Linked DNA regions of Granulosicoccus antarcticus IMCC3135. Each later gene encodes a partner of the first gene's protein in a complex. Links are inferred from orthologs where the notes say so. Each region holds a gene or a part of one and is shown in the gene's direction. Other genes may lie near its edges.

What was found. Proteins that work in one complex are often made in the same cells at the same time.
Region 2: the proteins of dnaX (region 1) and holA are in contact, whole or in part, in a cryo-EM structure (PDB 8GIZ), measured with the Escherichia coli proteins. The link is inferred for Granulosicoccus antarcticus IMCC3135 from one-to-one orthologs.
Region 3: the proteins of dnaX (region 1) and holB are in contact, whole or in part, in a cryo-EM structure (PDB 8GIZ), measured with the Escherichia coli proteins. The link is inferred for Granulosicoccus antarcticus IMCC3135 from one-to-one orthologs.

Annotation. Positions count from the first base shown.
Region 1 is NZ_CP018632.1:4,996,634-5,002,132, reverse strand. The notes cover bases 1,073-4,011. They hold dnaX (DNA polymerase III subunit gamma/tau), read left to right. Parts: upstream 1,073-1,607; coding sequence 1,608-3,416; downstream 3,417-4,011. Other genes in these bases: recR (recombination mediator RecR), read left to right, coding at 3,888-4,011; IMCC3135_RS21760 (YbaB/EbfC family nucleoid-associated protein), read left to right, coding at 3,541-3,864; phoB (phosphate regulon transcriptional regulator PhoB), read right to left, coding at 1,073-1,222. Outside these bases: phosphate regulon sensor histidine kinase PhoR, read right to left, coding at 1-428; more of phoB, read right to left, coding at 536-1,072; more of recR, read left to right, coding at 4,012-4,487; IMCC3135_RS21750 (response regulator transcription factor), read right to left, coding at 5,006-5,499. UniProt on the Escherichia coli protein: Part of the beta sliding clamp loading complex, which hydrolyzes ATP to load the beta clamp onto primed DNA to form the DNA replication pre-initiation complex.
Region 2 is NZ_CP018632.1:1,103,097-1,106,038, forward strand. It holds holA (DNA polymerase III subunit delta), read left to right. Parts: upstream 1-920; coding sequence 921-1,964; downstream 1,965-2,942. Other genes in the region: IMCC3135_RS04675 (quinone-dependent dihydroorotate dehydrogenase), read right to left, coding at 1-853; asnS (asparagine--tRNA ligase), read left to right, coding at 1,961-2,942. UniProt on the Escherichia coli protein: Part of the beta sliding clamp loading complex, which hydrolyzes ATP to load the beta clamp onto primed DNA to form the DNA replication pre-initiation complex.
Region 3 is NZ_CP018632.1:5,465,206-5,468,180, reverse strand. It holds holB (DNA polymerase III subunit delta'), read left to right. Parts: upstream 1-986; coding sequence 987-1,964; downstream 1,965-2,975. Other genes in the region: IMCC3135_RS23670 (carboxypeptidase M32), read left to right, coding at 2,806-2,975; IMCC3135_RS23675 (SET domain-containing protein), read left to right, coding at 2,411-2,800; IMCC3135_RS23680 (PilZ domain-containing protein), read left to right, coding at 1,975-2,322; tmk (dTMP kinase), read left to right, coding at 355-984; mltG (endolytic transglycosylase MltG), read left to right, coding at 1-355. UniProt on the Escherichia coli protein: Part of the beta sliding clamp loading complex, which hydrolyzes ATP to load the beta clamp onto primed DNA to form the DNA replication pre-initiation complex.

The DNA of each region.
Region 1 (5,499 bases):
ATGCGCTGACCCCGATCCTTTTCCGGATCGATATTGAGCAGGCGCTGTGCTGCTGAGTTGGACCAGCGAATTTCGAAGTCCCGATCCAGCACCACGGTGGCATCGGGAAGGTCGGCTGCCAGTGAATTGAACTGGGCCAGCATGCCGCGATAGCGGTTGCGCTGCTTGCGACTGTATTTTTTCTCGCGATGGATGAGCTGTATCATCTCGTCGGTCAGCCCGGTTGTCTGGGGCGCGTTGGCAGGTTTGGCGCCAGAGTCCAGCCAGCGCACCATGTTATCCATTCTACGCAGTAGCCAGAACACATAGCCGGTCAGGTAGATCAGAGCGCAAATGGCCGGAAAACCCAGTACGAAGCCTGCCAGTGCTACCCCCAGCAGGCCAGTCAGGAATCGGGATATCTCGCCCTTCAGGCAGTTTGAAAGCATTTACAGCGGCCTGATGAAAACGATAAATTGCAATAATACCGGCTTCATGGGTATTGATGGGAACGAAGGGCAGCCGGTGACGTAGGTGGATTTATCATTCTGGACGATCACAGATGTGTGAATCGATAGCCTGCGCCGCGCACCGTGTCCAGCATGGAGTCTGCCGCATGGGGCTTCAGGCTCTTGCGCAAACGCAGGATATGGACATCAACAGTACGTTCTTCTATAAAGGTGCCAGGGCCCCAGACATGATCCAGTAACTGCGTGCGACTGTAGACCCGGTCCGGGTTTTTCATCAGAAAAGACAACAGCTTGAATTCGGTATGACCCAGGGCGACTTCCTCGCCGTTGGCGGTCAATCGATGCGCCGCAACGTCCAGACTCAACGGGCCGTGCACCAGGGCGGTGTCGCCCGTGAAGTCATGGCTGCGGCGCAGCAGCGCCTTGATGCGTGAATGTAACTCTCGCGGCGAGAAGGGCTTTGTCACATAGTCATCTGCGCCGGCATCCAGTCCTGCCGTGATGTCATGCTCTTCGGTGCGTGCGGTTAACATGATGACAGGCAGATTGCTGTGGAGCTGATCCTTGCGCAGGCTCCTGACAAATTCAAGGCCGCTGCCACCTGGCAACATCCAGTCGACAATGGCCAGGTCCATGTTCTGAGCTGCCATGAGCTGGCGCGCCTCGGATACGCTGCCTGAGCTGTGAACCTCATGGCCATGCCGCTCCAATGCAAATCGAAGCATGTCACGAATGGCGGCCTCGTCTTCAACAATCAGAATGTGAGCAGGCATGTCAGGGTTTTTCGTCGGAAGTGTCGAATTCATGAAATGGTAACGCGCTATCTGGTTTTGCACGAGTGTGTGGACTCTTTATGACAAGACGGTGAATCTGGCTGATATCGGATCGTCATATTGGCTTCTTGAACACTGAGGTTGCACAGATAACAATAAACAATCACCCGAGGGTTGCACCAAGAGCTCTAAAGCCCCAGAATGGTCGGGTAATGGTGTTCCGTATCGGCACTCTCGCGACGATAAACTGTTAACCCCGTCAGGCCCGGAAGGGAGCAGCGGCAGCAGTGGATTCGGGCGCCGGGATGCGGCTGGTACGGGATACCGCCTTATGCTGACTTCATAAGCCCACCCCCAAGAACCACTTCCTCAAACAGCTACATCGATGAGCTACAAAGTTCTTGCGCGCAAATGGCGGCCGCAACACTTTCGCGACATGCTAGGCCAAGAGCCTGTGTTGCGTGCGCTTGTGAATGCGCTGGATACCAACCGCTTGCACCATGCTTATATGTTCACGGGCATGCGCGGCGTTGGCAAGACAACCATTGCACGTATCTTCGCCAAGTGTCTCAACTGCGAGACCAATGGCGTCAGTTCAAACCCCTGTGGGGAATGCAGCGCTTGTCGGGATATCGAGGCGGGGCGTTTTTTTGATCTGATCGAGGTTGATGCCGCCTCCCGGACCAAGGTCGAGGAAACTCGCGAACTACTGGAGAACGTGCCCTACGCACCTGCCAGTGGACGCTACAAGGTGTACCTGATCGATGAGGTGCACATGTTTTCCAACCACAGTTTCAACGCCTTGTTGAAAACTCTGGAAGAGCCGCCGGAGCATGTGAAGTTCCTGCTGGCCACCACAGACCCTCAGAAAGTCCCTGTCACCGTGCTCTCGCGCTGCCTGCAGTTCAATCTGAAACGCATGGCGCCGGGTAATCTGGCAGATTATCTGTCAAAAATTCTGGATGAAGAATCCATTGAGCATGAGCGCCCGGCGCTTGATCTTATTGCCCGTGCCTCGGAAGGCAGCGTACGTGATTCGCTGAGTCTGGTAGAGCAGGCAGCAGCTTTTGGCGAGGGTGCTGTTCGCGAATCGGACGTCGAGACCATGTTGGGTCGTGCGTCGGTGGATCGATTACTGGGTCTGGTCGAATCACTGGGGCGGGGTGATGTTGCGCAATTGTTCGAGCGTGTCGAACAGTTGGCTGAATATGCTCCGGACTTCTCCGAATTGATGGGAGAGATTCTGAGTCTGCTGCATCGCATAGCGTTGCTCCAGATGGTGCCCGGTAGCGTCTCTGAAGATACCGCCGGTTTTGAACGCCTGACGCAGCTTGCCACTGAGCTGGCTGATGACGAAATTCAGTTGTACTACCAGATTGGTACCCATGCGCGTCGTGACATGCCCTTTGCTCCGGATCCGCGTGAAGCATTTGATATGGCCCTGCTGCGGATGAACACCTTCCGGCCACAGGGTGAGCCTGGCCAGCCCAGCGCACCTGGTTCTGTACCCGCACTCGCACCTGTAGCCGCGCCTGTAGCACCTGCATCGACAGCGGCCCGAGGCTCGGTGTCCGCAGGCGCAGCACTGCGCGATGCCGCTCTGGCAGCAGCGCGGGGAGAGACGGTGCCAACAAAACCGACTCCCGCAGCTGTGGAGCCTGCAGTACGAGCCCCTGCGGCACAAACTCCGCCAGCGCAAACCGCACGACCTCCCGCAGCGCCGATGCCAGCAGCGCAAGCTCCGGCTGCACCTACACCAACAGCACGCGCTCCAGCGTCTTCAGCCAGCGTGGATCGGAGTAATATCAAAATAGGGGATTGGCGCAGTATTGTTGCGGAGCTGGATATTTCCGGTATGCCCAAACAATTGGCCAGTAACTGCGAGCTTGTGTCCGTAGCGGGCGATGCTTTCAATCTGCGGCTTGAGTCGACGTCCGAGCATTTGCATACTCCCCGGTTTTCCGAACGAGTGCAGACCGCACTGAGCGAATGGCTCGGCAGGCCTGCGAAATTACAGATATCGCTGGTTGATGATCAGTTGAGCACCCCGTCTCGTATTGATGAGCAGGTGCGGGCGGACCAGATGAGCGCCGCACGGGACTCGATTGGCCAGGATCCGGTTGTTCGTCAGCTCATTGATCGTGTCGACGCTGCAGTCGATGAGGCCAGCATCGCACCTCTGGGCGAGGACTAGCCAGTCCCTCCTTGGGCAGGTTTGTAGGGTCTGGAGTAAATGACAGGCCTTGACTGTGTGTGCAAGGTCTTTGCAGCATACTTGGCAACTATTGATTCATAGATATATATAGAGGGCAGTGAATATGAAAGGCGGTATAGGCAACCTGATGAAACAAGCGCAGAAGATGCAAGAAGACATGCAGCGTGCGCAGGAAGAGATCGCCAATATGGAGATCGAAGGTCAGAGCGGTGGCGGTCTGGTCAAGGTCACCATGAATGGTCAGCATGAGCTGCGAAAGGTCTCAATTGACGACTCTTTGATTGGTGATGACAAGGATATGCTGGAAGATCTGGTGGCAGCTGCCGTTAACGATGCTTCACAGCGCCTTGCAGTCGCCTCTAAAGACAAGCTGAGTGGTCTGACAAACGGTATGGAATTGCCGCCGGGCATGAAGCTGCCATTCTAAGTAAACAGGCGGAGCAATAGCACGTGTCGAGTAGTGGCTTGCTGGAGGACCTGGTAGAAGCATTGCGATGTCTGCCGGGAGTAGGACCGAAATCAGCTCAGCGAATGGCGCTGCACTTGCTGCAACGTGATCGTGATGCCGCCCGGCGACTGGGATCCACATTGGTTGACGCGATGGATCGTGTTCATCACTGTGAGCAGTGCCGGATATTCACTGAAAACACATTGTGTCGATGGTGTTCTGATCCGGCCAGAGTCAGCTCACAGCTGTGCATCGTGGAAAGCCCTGCCGATGTGCTCGCTATTGATCGTGCGACCGATTTCAGAGGAAAGTTTTTCCTGCTGCTCGGACACTTATCGCCCCTGGATGGTATCGGCCCCAAGGATCTGGGGCTGGACCTGCTGGAGTCTCGGTTGGAGACCGGTGGTGTTGATGAGATTACTCTGGCAACCAATCCCACTGTAGAAGGGCAGGCGACGGCACGCTACATCGGGGATATTGCCGCTCGGCATGGGGTAACCGTCATGCAGATTGCGCGCGGTGTACCGGTGGGCAGTGAGCTGGAGTTCGCAGATGGCGGTACCTTGGCTGTTGCCTTCTCGCATCGCACCAGACTGAGCTGAGCAGACGGTACCTCCATGGCCCGGGCTATGTAAGGACCTTGATTCACTTGTCTATCAGATTTGGGCCGATAAAGTGATAAAACCTGTCGAAATTGGAGTTTTATTTCCGATTTTTTGGCTTCTGAGGGTTCAGTTCCCCTCTCTATGGGTTATCCACAAAATCTGTGGATAAGTATGTGGATGAACCCGTTGAAACAGGCTGAAACCGTTGTCGTGTAACGGTATTGTCAAATTGCACATAATTTGAACAATTACAGAAAACTCAATGAAAACAAGTAGATATAAAAAGTCACGAATGCGTTAGAGCTTCGTGCCTTCAATTCTCAGGTGATTTGCCCCATAATGGCGCGCTTGTGCATAAGCTCAACAATTTTCCCGTCCGTCAAGCATCAGGATGACTAATTTTGAGTGAATTTCGAAATATAATTGAACTATCAGGTTAGTTACTCCGATTTATCCTTGTAGCTGAACTACAGAGCTGTTATAGAAGTGCTACGCAAGGTGGATAGTCTTAATGTTCAGCTCTGCACCCAAGTCACCACGGCTGCAAATAGATAGCCTTCGCCGTAAACCGTCTTGATGATTTTGGGATTCTGACGGTCCTCTCCCAATTTGTTGCGCAGCCGTGAAATACGGACATCAATGGAGCGATCGAAGTTGCTGTCCACGTCCAGCTGCAGATGCTCGAGAATCTGTGAGCGAGATAACAATTGATGCGGTCTGTTCAGAAATACGCGTAAAATTTCCACCTCTGAGCGATTCAGACTGATTTCATTGTTCTGCTCATCGATGAGTCGGAAGGAATTGAAATCAATGGTCCATTGCTGGAACCGGGCGAGAGACTGATGTGGTGCTGTGACCTGGCGTCCTTCGTTACCGGCTCTACGCAGCACGGTACGAACCCTGGCCACCAGTTCGGCAGATTCAAAAGGTTTGGCTATATAGTCATCAGCCCCCAGCTCCAGGCCGATCAACTTGTCGGTCAAGGCTCGCTTGCCGGATATGATGATGT
Region 2 (2,942 bases), 3.9 Mb from region 1 along the record:
GTGGCTTGATCGGTGCTCCACTGAGGCCACCGGCCTCGCGAGCGTAGAGGTGGTGTTCTACCGGTGCCCGGTCACTGGTAGTATTGCCGGCGATGACGCCGTCAAGCTCATGTGCCAGTACGGCCTGACAGAACCCATCCAGCTCGACATCACTCATGTCCGGGGCAATTTTCACCAGCACAGGAACATATTTTCCATGCGCGGTGGCCAGTCGCGATTGCGTCTGCTTCAATTCCTCCAGCAGGCGGGTCAGGCGCTCTCCATGCTGGAGGTCGCGCAGGCCAACCGTATTGGGTGATGAAATGTTCACCGTAATATAGTCGGCATGCGGATAGACGCGTTCCAGACAATAGGTGTAATCATTGTTGGCATCATTGAGCGATGTCACGGCATTCTTGCCGATGTTGATGCCGAGTCGACCGGTGTAGCGACGTTTTTCGACCTGGGCTACCAGATGATCGACGCCCTTGTTGTTGAAGCCGAAGCGATTGATCAGTGCCCCATGCTGGGTCAGTCTGAAGATGCGTGGTTTGGGGTTACCCGGTTGCGGCTTGGGCGTGATAGTGCCGATTTCTATATGCCCGAAGCCGATAGCGCCGAGTGCGTCGATGTAGTCACCATTCTTGTCCAGGCCTGCGGCCAGGCCAATGCGGTTGTCGAATGTCTGGCCCAGACAGTGAACCGCTGAGCTGGCTGTCGCATAGCGAGAGGCCAGACGCGGCTGCACAGCAGCATGGCTCATCATGCGCAGAGCCAGGTCATGGGCCTTTTCGGGGTCCATTTCAAAAAGGATGGCGCGTCCCAGGCTGAATAGCAGGTCGCGCGGGGACTGAGAGTAGGCGTTATTTTCCACGGATAGGGTCGCGGTGAGTGTTGGGGATTTTGGGTATGCTACACGTTCGAAAACACCCCCGCCTGCCATGAAGCTCTACCCCGACAAACTTGAAGCACATTTAAGCAAGACACTGGCACCTGTGTACCTGCTGCACGGCGATGAGCCGTTACAGCTTATGGAGATTGGCGACCGTTTACGGGTGCGGGCAAAAGAGTCCGGATTTGACGAACGCCAGGTCATCGCCATCGCTGATGATTCGGATTGGTCCACGTTTCGAGAGGCCGCTGACAGTTTCTCCTTGTTCGCCGAGCAGCGGCTGATTGAGCTGCGGCTGCCGACCGGCAAGCCCGGGCGTATCGGTGGCGAGGTATTGCAAAAGTACTGCAGCAATCCACCTGCAGATATTCTGTTACTGATCACCAGCAGCAAGCTGGATCGCAATGGCACCAATAGTGCCTGGTTCAAGGCGATCGACAAGGTCGGAGTCTCTTTGGCAGTGTGGCCTGTTCCTGCGGCCCAGCTGGGTGCATGGCTGACGCAGCGACTGGCAGCCAAAGGGTTATATGCGGATGCCGATGCACTGGAACTGATTGCGGACAGGGTTGAAGGTAATCTGCTGGCCGCACGACAGGAGGTTGAACGTCTGGCCCTGTTGTATCCCGCAGGTGAGCTGAGTAGTGATCAGATTCTGGCTGCGGTCAGTGACAGCTCCCGTTATTCCATTGGTGATCTGTCGCTTGCGGCATTGCACGGCGAAAGCGTGCGTGCGCTGCGTATACTGGCAGGGTTACATGATGAGGCTGTCAGCGAAGTGCTGGTACTGTGGTCGCTGGTCAACGAGATTCGAGCCGGAGCGCGCGCGGCTGAGTCAATCGAGGCAGGTGCCAGCGAAGATGCGGCCTTGAAGTCAGCGGGCGTCTGGCAGAGCCGGACGGCCCCACTGAAGAAAGCGCTGACGCGTCATACAGCCAGTTCCTGGTTGTCCATGTTGTCGGCATGTACACATATCGATCGACAGATCAAGGGCCAGGCTTCCGGGTCACACTGGGATTCACTGGCTGCATTAACGACAGAGCTCGCCGGTCATGGCGAGATTCCCCTGAGAAAAAACTCCGGTATTCCAGTATGAACAAGATAGATGTCGTAGAGCTTCTGGCCACCAGCCCGACCGGGCAAACCGTCACAGTGCAAGGCTGGGTTCGCAGCCGTCGCGACTCCAAGGCGGGCTTATCCTTCATTGCCCTGTATGACGGGACCTGCTTTGATACCTTGCAGGTCATAGCGGGCAAGACGCTGGACAACTATCAGAGTGATGTCCAGCGCCTGTCCTCCGGCTTTGCTGTACAGATCACAGGCACGCTGGTGGCATCAGAGGGGCAGGGGCAGTCGGTAGAGGTCCAGGCCACCCAGGTCACCATCGTGGGTGAGGTGGATGATCCGGAGCAATATCCGATAGCCAAGAAGCGTCATACGTTCGAGTATCTTCGTCAGGTGGCGCATCTGCGGCCCAGAACCAACGCTTTTGGTGCCATCAGCCGTGTGCGATCGACACTTGCCAGCTCTATCCATCGTTATTTCAGCGAACGCAGGTTTCAGTGGGTCAATACACCGTTGATTACCACCAGTGACTGTGAGGGGGCCGGTGAGCTGTTCCGCGTCAGCACGCTTGATGCCCTGAACCCGCCTAAAAATGATGCAGGCAAGGTGGATTTTGACAAGGATTTTTTTGCCAGAGAAGCCTATCTCACCGTGTCCGGGCAGCTCAATGCTGAAAGTTATGCGCTCGCCTTGAGCAAGGTCTACACCTTCGGGCCTACCTTTCGGGCAGAGAACTCGAACACCAGTCGACACCTGGCAGAGTTCTGGATGGTGGAGCCGGAAATGGCTTTCGCCGATCTGGATGACAATGCGGCATTGGCCGAAGACTTCCTGACCTACCTGTTCAAGGCGGTACTGGAAGAGCGTGAAGATGACATGGCATTCTTTGCCCAGCGGATCGACAAGGATGCATTGACACGTTTGCAGCATGTGGCCGAATCAAGCTTTGAGCGAATGGACTACAGTGAGGCGATAGTGCTGCTGGAGAAGAGTGGAAAATCTTTTGAAT
Region 3 (2,975 bases), 470 kb from region 1 along the record:
GGAAACAGCAGTAATTGCTGAGCGTCCGTTGATAGCCGGTGTCTTCCTGTCTCGTATCAACAAGAAAATGCGACTGCAAACCGACCCAACTGTGATCTACGGTATCGGTGATAGCTATGATGGCAATATTCGGCGCAAGGATCTGACCACTGACACTCCGTACAATACGTATACCCGAGCAGGTCTGCCGCCAACACCGATTGCCATGGTGGGGCGTGAAGCTATTCGAGCTGTGTTGCATCCAGAATCAACCACCTCGCTGTATTTCGTTGCGCGTGGCGATGGCTCTCACCAGTTTTCAGACACACTGGCAGAGCACAACGCAGCGGTCCGTAAATATCAACTCAAACGCTGATGAGCATGCGCGGTAAATTCATTACGCTCGAAGGGCTGGAAGGGGTTGGCAAGACAACCAATCGTCAATTTGTCGAAGCGCTGCTGGATGATGCCAATATTGCCTTTGTCGGTACGCGTGAGCCCGGTGGTACCCCGCTGGGGGAATCCTTGCGCGAGCTGGTTCTCGCCGCTGACGGGCAGGTCGATGATGTTACCGAATTACTGTTGATGACCGCCTCCCGGGTCGAGCATATTGCTCGCGTCATCGAGCCTGCGCTTACCGCTGGCAAATGGGTTCTGTGTGACCGGTTTCTGGACGCCAGCATTGCCTACCAGGGCGCTGGGCGGCAGCTGGGAGTAGAGCGGGTGGCGGAACTGCATGCCTTGATGGGTGTCACGCTTGAGCCCGATCTGACCATTCTGCTGGATATGCCTGTTCAAGAGGGCCTCGAGCGCATGGCAGCTCGCAGCGAGCCTGATCGTATCGAGCGTGAGGCCCATGCGTTTTTCGAACGTGCCCGTGCAGCTTATTTGCAGCGGGCCAGTGATGCGCCTGAAAGGGTCGTCGTGATTGATGCGGGCCGCTCTCTCGAACTGGTTCAGGAGTCCGTTCGTCAGGCGCTGCAGCCGATACTGAGTGAAGGCTGATAATGAATGCCTTGACACCTTGTCCGCCCTGGTTAAGGGAGGACGGTGCCGCCCTGATGGAACGTTCACGTCAGGGGCGACTGCCACATGCCTTGTTGTTGAACGGTATAGACGGCATCGGAAAACGTGCCTTCGCCCAATGGCTGGCTGAGTCCTTATTGTGCCGAAAGCGCACTGAAACAGGTGCCTGTGGCAGTTGTGAATCCTGTCGTCAGTTGCTGGCAGGCTCCCACCCTGATTTCCGCAAACTGGTGCCTGAAGGTGCGAATGCGACCATCAAGGTCGATCCTGTTCGTGAGCTGGTGGAGTGGTTGCAGTTGACTGCCAGTGAAGGCAGTTATCGGGTGGCACTGCTGGAGCAGGCAGATACATTGAACCGCAATGCGGCTAACAGTCTGTTGAAAACACTTGAAGAACCCGGGGATCATGCGGTGCTGATTCTCAGTGCGACTCGCACGGGCGCATTGCCAGCCACGATTCGTAGTCGTTGTCAGAAAATCACGCTGAAAATGCATGACAGGCCGGCAGCAATCGAATGGTTGTCGCAGAATATGGAAGGAGCTGCGGAGACGGCCTTGCTGGAAGCAGGCGGAGGACCTTATGCCGCTCTGAACATGCAGAACAAGGAATTTCAGGATGCCCGTGAGTTACTTCTGAAAGCCTGGAAAGATCTGTTCGAGCATAAGGGGAGTGTGGGGCGTATCAGCGATTCACTGTCGAATCTGGATACCAGCTTGTGTCTGGCCACGTTCAGTCGTTGGGCTCTGCTGGCTGTGAAGCAGGAAGCAAATCTGCCTGCCGGTGCTGACCCTGATGTGTCATCGGTCATATCTGAGACACGACACCGTCTTTCAAACGAGACATGGTTCACGATTCACGATCGTTTATTGCAATTACATCGTTCTGACAGCGCCAGCTTCAAGACTCAGACTGTGCTGGAGGGAATATTTGCCGATATACGTCTCATGACTAACGGCTGAATGTTCCTCTATGACCGAAGAAACACGAAAAGGCATTATCTCTTTCTCCATCACTGACCGCGGCGCCCTGTATTCGTCGTATATGTCATTTGTTCAGAACGGTGGTGTCTTTGTTCCCACTGCACGTAACTACGAGATCGGTGACAAGGTCTTCATGCTGCTCAAGCTGATGGATGACCACAGCATCTCTCCGGTTAGCGGTACGGTCGTCTGGTTGACGCCGCCGGGTGCACAGGGCAGCAAAGTCGCTGGCATCGGTGTGCAGTTTTCCGAGGAAGATCACGGCAAGAACAAGTCGAATATCGAGCAACATCTGGCGGCGACGCTTCAGGGTGATCGACCGACACAAACCATGTAGCATCGTCTGGGCGGGGCTTTATTACTGGAGTGATGGGTGCCGCTCCGGTACGCTACACCCTTTTCAACATTCGGGTGACATCCAGAGCATGACAGCGGTTAAGAGCAAGGGCGATGGGCCTGGCAAGAAAAAAGGCCGGCGTTCGGTTGAGAGCATCATGGCTGACTACAAGGATGCTCGCCCCAGCGATGTTTCGGACAAGGTTTTCGTAGCCACCAGTGCCGTGCATGGAAAAGGCCTGTTTGCGGCCAAACGGCTCAAGGCGGGTACCGTGCTCAGTCGACTGCATGGCATGCCGACTTTTGATGATGGTATCTACGTACTTTGGATCACGGACGAAATAGGTCTTGAACTGACCAACGATCTCAAGTACATCAATCACGACAAAAACCCCAACGCCGCCTACTCGGATCTGGACGTCACTATCGTGCGCGATGTGAAAGCCGGTGAAGAGTTGTTGCACGACTACGGCTGGTAAACATCATGAGTCAATCAATCAAACAGCTGGAAAACCGTTTCCACCGTCTTGCACAGTTGGACCATGCAAGCACATTCCTGAGCTGGGATCAGATGGTGATGATGCCCAACGCGGGTAATGAGCCACGCTCGGCGGCATTGGCAGAGCTTGCGAGTCTCAGGCACGAGCTGCTGAC